One region of the Arthrobacter sp. MDT2-34-1 genome, then DNA from elsewhere that is predicted to be linked to it. Evidence: predicted binding sites of a transcription regulator. Region 1 holds the regulator's gene; the other holds the start of a gene.

Region 1 (5,863 bases):
GCTGGACCGCCGGCGCATCCGTACCCGGATGGCGAAGCTGCGCCGGGAGATCACCGGCATGAAGCCCGCACGGGAAACCAAGCGCGCCAACCGCCGCCGCAATGCCGTGCCGTCGGTGGCAATCGCCGGCTACACCAATGCCGGCAAGTCGTCGCTGCTCAACCGCCTGACCGATGCGGGTGTGCTGGTCGAGAACGCGCTCTTCGCCACCTTGGATCCGACCGTCCGCCGGGCGGAAACACCGGACGGTATCGGTTACACGCTCGCCGACACGGTAGGGTTCGTCCGGTCGTTGCCGACGCAGCTGGTGGAAGCCTTCCGCTCCACCCTGGAGGAGGTTGCCGACGCCGACGTCATCCTGCACGTCGTCGACGTCTCGCATCCCGACCCGGAGGGCCAGATCGCCGCCGTGCGCGAGGTGCTGACCGAAATCGAAGCACGGCATATTCCGGAAATCGTCGTCTTGAACAAGGCCGATGCCGCCGATCCGTTCGTGGTCGAGCGACTGCGCCAGCGTGAACCGCGGCACGTCGTGGTCTCGGCGCGGACCGGGCAGGGCATCGATGAGCTGCTTCGGCTCGTCAGCGAGACGATCCCGCGGCCGAGTGTGAAGCTGCAGCTGCTGGTGCCCTACGACCGCGGCGAAGTGATTAGCCGCCTGCACAACGAAGACGCCGAGATCCTCTCCATGGAGCATGGCGGGGACGGCACGCGGCTCGACGTGATGGTGCGCGAGGGCCTGGCATCGGAGCTGGAACAGTTCCTGCGGCATGACTGACGTCCAGGTTCCCGCCGGTGAGGCGCTGCGGCTGCTTGACGTCGCCGTACAGGAGATGGGCGGGCAGCACCGTGCCGGGCAGCACGAGATGGCGGCGAAAGTAGCCGAGGCCTTCGAGCGCCGGCAACACCTGCTGGTGCAGGCGGGCACAGGCACCGGCAAGTCGCTGGCCTACTTGGTGCCGCTCATGGTCCAGGCGCTGGAGGGGGAGAAGCCGGCGATCGTCTCCACCGCAACATTGGCGCTGCAATCGCAGATCGTCAAGCGGGATCTGCCCCGGCTGTTGGAGGCCGTCGCCGACGAGCTGCCCAGGCCGCTGGACGTCGCTTTGCTCAAGGGCAGGAACAATTACCTCTGCCTGCACAAGCTCGCGGGCGGCTTTCCGGACGAGGACGCGCCGGCGGCACTGTTCAGCCTCGGCGAGGACGCGGTGCCGCATCCTTCTCCGGCCGGCGCAGCGTCGGCTTCCGGCGCCTCGGGCGCGCTGGGCAAGGAAGTCGTGCGCCTGCGCGAGTGGGCGCACGAGACCGAAACCGGGGATCGGGATGAACTGGTGCCCGGTGTCAGCGATCGGGCCTGGCGGCAGGTCTCCGTCGGCTCCATGGAGTGCCTGGGCGCCCAGAAGTGTCCCCTGGCCGCCGAGTGCTTCAGCGAACTGGCACGGGGCCGCGCGGCGGAGGCAGACATCGTGATCACGAACCATGCCATGCTGGCCATCAACGCCTTCGAGGGCGTCGCGGTACTCCCGGACTATGACGTGGTGGTCATCGACGAGGCCCATGAGCTGCAGGACCGCGTCACCAGCGCCGTCGCGGGGCAACTCTCCGCCGCCATGGTGCGTACCGCCGCCTCGACGGCACGCAAACACACGGGGATCAGCGTGGAGCCTTTGAACTCCGCCGCCGATGCGCTGGAGGACGTCCTGCAGTCGGTGCCCACCGGCCTGCTGGCGGCCGGCCTCCGCGAGGAGCATGAGCTGGTTCTTGCGCAGGTACGGGAAGCGGCCCGCGCGGCGCTCTCCGACTCGAAGCCCGAGGGTGCGGGGGCAGCGGACGGCGGACGGCAGATGGCGCGCTCACGGCTCGCGGCCGTGCTGGAACTGGCCGAACGGCTGCTGTCCGCTCCGGACTCCCGGGAGGTCATCTGGGCGACCCGTCCCAGCACCTATGGCGAGGCCGGCGACTACGCCGCCAATGACGACCAGCCGGCAACGTTGAACATAGCGCCGCTCTCGGTGGCGTCCCGGCTGCGTGAGGGCTTGTTCGACGACCATACCGTTGTGCTGACATCGGCGACGTTGTCGGTCGGGGGGACCTTCGATGCCGTCGCCGGGTCGCTCGGACTGCTCGGAGCCGGCGCGCCCGCCTATTCCAGCGTGGACGTGGGCAGCCCCTTCGATTACCCCAGGCAGGGCGTGCTCTACGTGGCGTCGCATCTGCCGAAGCCGGGCCGGGGCACCAGCCCGGAACAGCTCGATGAACTCGAGGAGCTGCTGCTGGCCTCGCGCGGCGGCGCCCTGGGCCTGTTCTCCTCGCGGCGTGCGGCAGAAGAAGCCGCGGCCGAGATGCGCGGGCGCACCGACCTGACCATCCTGTGCCAGGGCGAATCGTCGATGGGCGCGCTGGTCCGCCAATTCGCCGAAGAGCCCGACACCTGCCTGTTCGGCACCATGACGCTCTGGCAGGGCGTCGACGTTCCCGGTTCCGCGTGCCGGCTCGTGGTCATCGACCGGATTCCGTTCCCCCGGCCGGATGACCCGCTCACGACTGCCCGAACCCGGTCCGTGGCGCAGTCCGGGGGAAACGGTTTCATGACGGTCTCGGCGACCCATGCGGCCGTGCGGCTGGCCCAGGGAGCCGGCAGGCTGATCCGCGCGTCAAACGACCGTGGAGTGGTGGCCGTGTTGGACTCCCGGCTGGCGACGGCGCGCTACGGGAGTTTCCTCCGCAGCGCCCTGCCGCCCTTCTGGAGTACCAAGGACGGCGCCACGGCCCGCCAGGTCTTGGAAAGGCTGGCTACGGCCTCAGCCTGAACGGGCTGGGGGCACGCCCGTTCCGGAGCGAGCGGGGCCCTGCCCGGGGACCGCCCGTGCGGGCAGGGGATCCCGGGGTGGCTGCAGCGCGGACCGGGGAGACCGGGCGCGTCAGAGGGCCCGCATCACCGAGACAACCTTGCCCATGATGGTTGCGTGGTCGCCCAGAATCGGTTCGTACTGGGTATTCTGCGGCAACAGCCAGGTATGGCCGTCGCGCTGCCGGAAGGTCTTGACCGTTGCTTCGTCGTCGAGCAGCGCCGCCACGATGTCGCCGTTCTCGGCCGTGTGCTGCTGGCGGACCACGACCCAGTCGCCGTCACAGATGGCCGCATCGATCATGGAATCGCCCGAGACCCTGAGCATGAACAACTCGCCGTGTCCCACCAGTTGCCGCGGCAGGGGCATGACGTCCTCGACCGCCTGGTCCGCCAGGATCGGCCCGCCCGCTGCGATCCTTCCCACCAGCGGCACCATCGCCGTGTCGGATGACGTGGTCAGCTCGGATACGGCGACGCCGCTGGAGCTGCGCAGCTGTTGCGGTTCATCGACTCCGACGATTTCCACACCCCCGTGCTCGAGTGTCAGCGGGGTCAGGATTTCCATGGCACGGGGACGCTTGGGGTCCCGCCTGATGTAGCCCATCTTCTCCAGTTGGGCCAACTGGTGCGTGACGCTGGACAGGCTTGCCAGACCGACCGTGTCACCGATCTCGCGCATGGACGGAGGGTATCCGTGGGACATGACGGAGCGCTGGATGGTTTCCAGAATCTTCTTCTGCCGCGGCGTCAGGCTGCGCCCCACTTTGACGGGCCGGCCGCGTCGCTTCGCTCCGGCAGTGGTGGTGGTCTCTTCCGACATGTCCGGCCCCGGTCTCCCCGTAGTGGTCCCTGCGCCGGCGCCGTAGCGGAACCGCACATGGACTGTTGTCTCAACTGTTTTGTCGGTGGCGGCTGATGCACTGCTCTTACTGCCGCCCGACGCTTACAACGCTAGGCGAGGCGGTAGCGAATTTCAAACATTTGTTCGACTGAGTCTCGACAATGTTCGATCACCAGTGCTAAAACTGTAAGAGACGCATTCGAAGATACGTTCGAATATCGTTGCAAGACGATCGAAACCAGCCGAAATAGATCGAATATCGGAAAGGTGGCACCATGTCCGCCCAGCTCGCACCGCAGCCCGCCGGCCTTCGTACCAGCACAGGCCTGCGGCTGACCCGCCGCGGCCGTTTGTTGCTGATCGGCCTGCCGCTGATGCTCGCCGCGGCCGCAGCCCTGACCCTGATCGGTTTCTTCACGGCTCCGGCAATGGCCGCCGCCGGGGGGCTGGGACCTGGACCGGCGGCGACCGTCACGGTCGTCAGCGGCCAGACACTGTGGGACATCGCAGTGCAGTCCGCCCCGGACCGCAACCCCCACGATGTCATTTTCGAGATCGCGCAACTGAACGGTCTCCAGGGGGACGTCGTCCATGCCGGACAGCAGCTGCTGGTCCCGTCGGCGCGCTGAGGCAGCCGTAATATGAGCTGCTTCGGCCCGCCCGATTCCTGCCCCGGGCGGGCCGAAGCTTAAACTGGACCGGTGAGTGAGCAGCTAGAACGCCTGAACCGCCTGCCGTTGCGGGAAAATCTCCGGGGCCTGGAGCCGTATGGCGCGCCCCAGCTGGAGGTTCCCGTCCTCCTGAACGTCAACGAAAACACCCATGGCCTGCCCGATGCTGTCCGTCAGGCCATCGTCTCGGCCGTCAGCGAGGCTGCCGCGGGTCTGAACCGGTATCCGGATCGCGAGTTCACGAAGCTGAGGACGGCGCTGGCCGGCTACTTGGGGCACGGCCTCACCGCAGAGAACATCTGGGCCGCCAACGGATCGAACGAGGTCCTGCAGCAAATCCTCCAGGCCTTCGGCGGCCCCGGCCGCACCCTGCTGAGCTTCCCGCCCACCTATTCCATGTACCCGCTGCTGGCCAGCGGGACGGACACGGATTATCTGGCCGTCCCGCGGGGGGCAGACTTCACGCTGTCCCCGGACGCTGCCGCCGCCGCTGTGGCCGACTCCGGGGCAAACGTGGTCGTTCTTTGCTCGCCGAACAACCCGACGGGCACCGCCCTGGGTCTTGAGGTCGTGGAGGCGGCGTATGAAGCGGGGGAGGCCTCCAAGGCCATCGTGATCGTGGACGAGGCCTACGCCGAGTTCGCCCACGCCGGAACGCCGAGCGCGCTGACGCTGTTGCCGGGGCGGGAGCGGCTCATCGTTTCCCGCACCATGAGCAAGGCCTTCGCGCTGGCAGGCGCCAGGGTCGGGTACCTCGCCGCCGCACCGCAGATTACCGATGCGCTGCGCCTGGTCCGCCTGCCCTACCACCTGTCCGCCGTCACGCAGGCAACGGCCCTGGCCGCGTTGGACCATGCCGATGCGCTGCTGGCCAACGTCGAAGACATCAAGGCGCAGCGGGACCGCATTGTCGACGGGCTGGCCGAGCTGGGACTCGACCCGGCGCCGTCCGACTCAAACTTCGTGTTTTTCGGCGGGTTGGAGGACCCCCGCTCGGTGTGGCAGGGACTGCTGGAAGCCGGCGTGCTGATCCGCGACGTCGGGATCCCGGGCCATCTGCGGGTAACCGCCGGCACTGAGGCCGAGACCACAGCCTTCCTCGACGGCATCAAGGCCCTCGTGGCGAGCCCCGTCTCCTAAACTAGTAAGAGCGAACCGGCTCGCGCCGGTCGACCAATTCGTCAAAGGACTCCCATGACCGTGGAAACCACCACTGGACGTACCGCACGCCTCGAACGCATTACCAGCGAGTCGTCCGTGCTGGTTGAACTGGACCTCGACGGCACCGGCCGTTCCGAGATCAGCACCACCGTGCCGTTCTACGACCACATGCTCACCGCCCTGGCGAAGCACTCGCTCGTCGACCTGACGGTGAAGGCCAGCGGGGACACGCACATCGACGCGCACCACACCGTCGAAGATGTCGCCATCACCATCGGCGACGCGCTGAAGGAAGCGCTGGGCAATAAAGCCGGGATCCGCCGTTTCGGCGAAGCCACG
Region 2 (5,863 bases), on a different contig from region 1:
GCACTGGACGCCAAACCGATGTCGCTCTACCACCACGTGCGGAACAAGGACGAGATCCTCGACGGCATCGTCGACGCCGTCTTCGAAGAGATAGAGCTGCCGGTGCCGGGCCGGGAGTGGAAGGCGGAGTTGAAGCGGCGTGCCGCCTCCGCCCGCGACGTGCTGCGCCGGCACCCGTGGGCCATAGCCTTGATGGAATCGCGCACCGCGCCGGGACCGGCAAACCTGCGCCACCACGATGCGACCCTGGGGACTCTTCGGGCTGCCGGGTTCTCGCTGCCGCTGGCGGCCCACGCCTATGCGGTGCTCGATGCGTACGTTTACGGGACGGCTCTCCAGGAGGCATCGTTGCCTTTCGACGGGCCGGACAGCCTGGCGGAGGTCGGCGGGCCGATGGTGGAGATGTTCACCGTCGAGGACTATCCACACCTGCGGGAGTTCGCCGTGGAGCATGTGCTGCAGCCCGGATACGACTTCAGCCACGAGTTCGACTTCGGCCTCGACCTCATTATCGGCGGCTTGGCGGCGTCGCTGCAGGGCCGCTCCGGGACTGGGGAAGAGACACCAGAGCGGGCCGAGGCGCCCTCGCCCTGAACCACCGGGTCGCGGGCGAGGCCATGGGCCCGGAACCCCTGGAACGCGATTGCAGGCAGGAGGGCCCGTGAGGCCCCGCCTTTATTCCGCATTGTCGTTGGCCTGAACCGGAGCGGCGGGACACCCCACTCCGGTGGAGTGCCCCGCCATCGCTCCGGGGTTGCGATTGGTGCGCGCGGGCACATCAACCGCGCCCGGCGTCAGTCGCCGCCGCTATGCCGCAGCGGACATGCTGTCTGCCGCGACGCGCAGCCCGTCGTCGCCGGCGGCCACGCGGATTCGCCCGCCGTCTGCAACGGCCTCGGCCACCAGCAGGTCCGCGATCCGGTCATCCAGCTCGCGCTGGATCACGCGGCGCAGGGGCCGGGCGCCGTATTCGGGCTCGTAGCCGGCCTCTGCGATCCATTCCACGGCGTCCTCGCCAACCTCCAGCGCGATGCCCTGGGCCGCCAGCCGGGCTTCGGTCTTGCGCAACTGCAGCCGCACGATGGAACGCAGCTGCTCCTGATCCAGCTTGCGGAACAGCACGATCTCGTCGATCCGGTTCAAAAACTCCGGCCGCATGGTTTCGCGCAGCCGGCCCATCACCCGGGCGCGCAGATCCTGCTCGCTTCCGAAGCCGTCCACCCCGTCGTTGGCGGTGAAGCCCAGCGCTCCGCCCTTGCTGGCCAGGAACTCCGAGCCGAGATTGGAGGTCATGATCACAACGGTGTTGCGGAAGTCCACGGTGCGGCCCTGCCCGTCCGTAAGACGTCCGTCGTCGAGGACCTGCAGCAGGAGATTGAACACGTCCGGGTGGGCCTTCTCCACCTCGTCCAGCAGCACCACAGAGTACGGGCGCCGGCGGACGCGCTCGGTCAGCTGGCCGGCCTCGCCGTAGCCGACGTAGCCCGGAGGGGCGCCGACCAGCCGTGAGACGGTGTGGCGCTCGCCGTATTCGCTCATGTCGAAGCGCACCATGGCGTCCTCGTCACCGAACAGCGACTCCGCCAGGGCCTTGGCCAGCTCGGTTTTGCCCACACCGGTCGGGCCCAGGAACAGGAAGCTGCCGACGGGCCGGCCCTCGTCCCCCATGCCGGTGCGGTTGCGCCGCACGGACCTGGCGATAGCGGCCACCGCATCGTCCTGGCCAATCACCCGGGCGTGCAGGTCCTCCTCCAACCGCGCCAGCCGCTGCCGGTCGCCCTGGGTCAGCCGGGCGGCCGGAATGCCGGTGGCGCGGGAGATGATCTCGGCGATCTCGGCCTCGCCCACCACATCGGAAGACGCGACGCCGGGGCGGGCCCCGCCGTCGTGGTCTTCCGTGGCACCCGGGGCCGACTGCTGGGCGGAGGCGGCTTCCAGCCGGGCCTTCAGCTCTTCGATCTCGTCGCGCAGCTTCGAGGCGTCCTCGTAGCGTTCCTCGGCGACGGCGGCGTTTTTGGCCGACTCCAGCTCGGCCAGCCGGCCGCGCAAGGCCTCCACGTCAACGCGCGGGCCGCGTCGCAGGCTCAGCCGCGCGCCGGCCTGGTCGATCAGGTCGATCGCCTTGTCCGGCAGGAACCGGTCGGTGAGGTAGCGGGAGGACATCTCGACGGCGGCCCGGATCGCTGCCTCGGTGTAGGCCACCTGGTGGTGTTCTTCGTAACGGTCCTTGAGGCCGGACAGGATGCGGACGGCGTCCTCGATCGAGGGTTCTGAGACCATGACGGGCTGGAAGCGCCGCTCCAGGGCAGGGTCCTTCTCCACCTTGCGGTACTCGCCCAGGGTGGTGGCGCCGAGCAGGTGCAGTTCGCCGCGGGCCAGCCGGGGCTTGAGGATGTTGCCGGCGTCCATGCCGCCCTCGCCGCCGCCGCCGGCACCGATCACGGCATGCAGTTCGTCGATGAACACGATCAGTTCGCTGCTCGCGGCGCTGATCTCGTCCAGGGTCTTGGTCAGGCGTTCCTCGAAGTCGCCGCGGTAGCGGGTGCCGGCCAGCATGCCCGGCAGATCCAGCGACACCACACGCTTGCCGCGCAGCTGTTCCGGGACGTCGCCGGCCACGATGGCCTGCGCCAGCCCCTCGGCGATGGCGGTCTTGCCCACGCCGGCCTCGCCGATCAGCACCGGGTTGTTCTTGGTCCGGCGCGCGAGGATTTCGATGGTCTGGGCGATTTCGTCCGCGCGGCCGATCACCGGGTCCAGCCGGTTCTCCCGGGCCAGGGCCGTCAGGTCGGTGCCGAACTGGTCCAGCATGGGGGTTTCCGACTCGGTGCCGGTGCTCTGTTGCGGGCCGGTTGCAGGGGTGGGGCCGTCGGGCTGCGCCGCAGCTGTCTCCGCCGCCTGCTGCAGTGCCTGCGGGGTGACGCCCGCGCCGGCCAGGATCTGGCCTGCGGGGGTCTCCTGGTTCAGCACGAAGGCGGCGAAGAGGTGCTCGGGGTCGATGTAGGTGGAGCCGAACGCGCGGGCCACTTGGTGCGCATCCAGCAGGGCACGCTGCGCCGACGGCGTGAGCGACGGCGTTTCCCGGGTCGGACCGGTCTTTTCCGGCAGGCCCTGCTCCGCGGAACGCGCGATGGCCTGCGGGTCCGCGCCGGTCAGCTTGATCTGGCTGGCGGCCGGCTCCTGGCCGACCATGACGTGCAGGATGTGCAGCGCGTCCACCTCGATGTGGCCGAGGCCTGCGGCGAACCGGGCTGCCTGCGCCAGCACCTCATGGGTGCGGCGGCTGAGCAGCCGGGTGAGGTCGACCGTGCGGGATTGGGCCGCCCGCTGGCCCTGCAGGTAGCGGGCCAGGAACTCGTCGAATGAACCGTTGCCGGAAGCTGGTCCGAAGAACAGTGGCATGGATAATCCTCCTGTGGAACGTGAGTGTCTTCGACTCATGTTAACGCCTCTACGGCAGGATTATTCCAGAAGTTACCCAAACTTGAGTGGAGCTGGCTCATATGTAGGCCACGGCGGGCCGGTGCTAGTGTTGTGTTCGAAGCTTTGTTCGAAGACGGGGGTCGGGATGTTCGGTGTAGAGCAGCCGTCGGGTGCTTCGGCGGGCCCGGAGATGGGCAGCGGAGCGCCCGAGGAGGCGCGCGGTTTCCCGTCGCCGGCCAGGGACTACTTCCACGGCGGCATCGATCTGAACCGGCACCTGATCCGCGACCGCACCAGCACCTTTGTGATGCGGGTGGCCGGAAACTCGATGGCCGCGGCCGGGATCAGTGATGGCGATGAGCTGATAGTGGATCGCTCTTTGACCCCGCGCGACGGTTCGGTAGTGGTCGCGGTGCTGGACGGGGAACTGGTGGTCCGGCGCCTGCATCTCACCGCGGACGGCGTGCGCTTGCAGGCGGACGACGGCGGCGTTCCCACCGAGGTGGGCGAACTCGCCGACCTGAGGATCTGGGGCGTCGCCACCCGTTGCCTGCACCATGTCTAGCGTCCCCGTGCCCGGGGCAGGCGGGGCGACCTCCGGCCAGCCGTCGGGCTCCGGCGGAGCGACCTCCGGCCGGCCCGGCGAACGGATCGCGCTGGTGGACGTCAACAATTTCTACGTCTCCTGCGAGCGGGTCTTCGATCCGTCCCTCGAGGGACGCCCCGTCGTCGTGCTCTCCAACAATGACGGCTGCGTGGTGGCGCGCTCCGAGGAGGCCAAACAGCTGGGGCTGAAGACCGGGACGCCGTGGTTCCAGGTGGCGCCGCGGGCCAAGGCCTGGGGGCTGGTCGCGCGGTCCAGCAACTACGAGCTGTACGGGGACCTGAGCGCCCGGGTGATGGAAGTGCTCGGCCGGTTCGGGGCCTGGCAGGAGGTCTATTCGATCGACGAGTCGTTCCTGGGCCTGCCCGGCGACGAGGCCCAGTTGCTGGAGACCGCCGGCCGGATCCGTGCCGCAGTTAGTCGTCAGGTGGGCGTGCCGGTCAGCGTCGGCGTGGCGCAGACCAAGACGCTGGCGAAGTTCGCCAACCACGTTGCCAAACGGAATCCCCACATGGCCGGGGTGTGCTCCTTGGGTTCGATGCCCGCTTCCGACATCGCCTGGATTCAGTCGCGCGTCCCGGTCACCGGGCTGTGGGGCGTGGGCGGACGGACGGGGAAACGGCTGAACGCCCTCGGGATCGAGTCGATCGCAGACCTCAAGGCCGCCGACCCGCAGGCAATCCGCAAAAAGTTCTCCGTGGTGCTGCAGCGAACCGTGCTGGAACTGAACGGGACGCCCTGTATCCCGCACGCGGAGGAGCGGGCCGACAAGCAGCAGATCATGTTCTCGCGCAGTTTCTCCACGCCGGTGACCACCCTCGAGGAGATGGACCAGGTGATGGCGGTCTATGCCCAACGCGGGGCGGCCCGAATGGCGGCCGAGGGGCTCCGCGCCTCGGTGCTGACGGTGACTGCGGGGACCAGCAGGTTCGCCGGCGGCGAGGCATCGTTTCCCGCGGCCAGCGTCAACTTGGCGGCGCCTACTCAGGATCCGATCCAGCTGACCAAGGCTGCCGTGGCTGCCATGCGCGGCTGCCTGACTCCGGGCGCCCACTATGTCCGGGCCGGGGTCCTGCTGTCGGGGCTGGAGCCTGCGGCCGGCCAGCAGACCTTCGACCCCTTCGTCAGCGATTTGGAACAGCGGCACATCGGCGACCTGCTGGGCGCGGTGCGTACCAAGTTCGGCGAAGCCTCGATCGGCCTCGGGCAGGGCGGGCTGGCGGCACCCGCGGCGTGGTCAATGAAACGCGAATTTTCCTCGCCTCGCTACACCACCGAGTGGAGCGACCTGCCGGTGGTCAAGGCGTAGCAATGGCGGCCCAACGGTCGCGGCAGCGGCCCAACGGGCACGGCAGCGGGCGAACAGGGCACGGCAGCGGCCGTATCCCGACGACCGCTGCCGTGCCCGCGGTGGATCAGTCGCTCGGGCTCGTGTCGGTGGTGAGCCCGCGGTCGTCCGGCGTTTCCTGGTCCTTCTCTTCAGCCGGCCCGGGCGCGATGTTCATGCCCTCCTTGCCCTCGGGCTCGGGGGCGGAATCGGCCGCCTGCTGCTCCTGAGCATCCGGCGGATCTGCCGGGGTGCCCGACTGGTCCCGCGGACCTTTGACCTGGCCGGTGTCGTTCTCCGTCATGCCAGTCCTTCCCTCTGCCGTTAATGCAGGCGGAGCCCCGGCGAGGGGCCGGGCCCGCCAAAATCCCGGGCGGGTTACACACCGGGCGGGCGCAGGTCGTCGTCCCTGTTGAGGGTGGCGGGTCCGTCCGGCATAGTGCCTCCCTCGCCCGTCCAGCTCTGCCCGAGTTCGTCGTTCTGCGCCGGATCCGACATCGTGGTGTCGC

The links. The regulator LexA, encoded in region 1, represses DNA repair genes until DNA is damaged. The targets are predictions, from matches to a motif close to TCGAACANNTGTTCGA.
Region 2: the regulator LexA is predicted to act here: its motif matches at 3,539-3,554, upstream of AC5RVV_RS15175 (LexA family protein).

What each region holds. Positions count from the first base shown of each region.
Region 1 covers NZ_JBNHGO010000004.1:30,019-35,881, reverse strand. The annotation lists gene hflX (GTPase HflX) at 1-778, shown strand, start outside; gene AC5RVV_RS16020 (ATP-dependent DNA helicase) at 771-2,810, shown strand; gene lexA (transcriptional repressor LexA) at 2,922-3,671, opposite strand; gene AC5RVV_RS16010 (LysM peptidoglycan-binding domain-containing protein) at 3,968-4,321, shown strand; gene AC5RVV_RS16005 (histidinol-phosphate transaminase) at 4,394-5,503, shown strand; gene hisB (imidazoleglycerol-phosphate dehydratase HisB) at 5,558-5,863, shown strand, end outside.
Region 2 covers NZ_JBNHGO010000003.1:401,708-407,570, forward strand. The annotation lists gene AC5RVV_RS15165 (TetR/AcrR family transcriptional regulator C-terminal domain-containing protein) at 1-594, shown strand, start outside; gene AC5RVV_RS15170 (ATP-dependent Clp protease ATP-binding subunit) at 808-3,402, opposite strand; gene AC5RVV_RS15175 (LexA family protein) at 3,614-3,988, shown strand; gene AC5RVV_RS15180 (Y-family DNA polymerase) at 3,981-5,336, shown strand; gene AC5RVV_RS15185 (hypothetical protein) at 5,443-5,658, opposite strand; gene AC5RVV_RS15190 (hypothetical protein) at 5,733-5,863, opposite strand, start outside.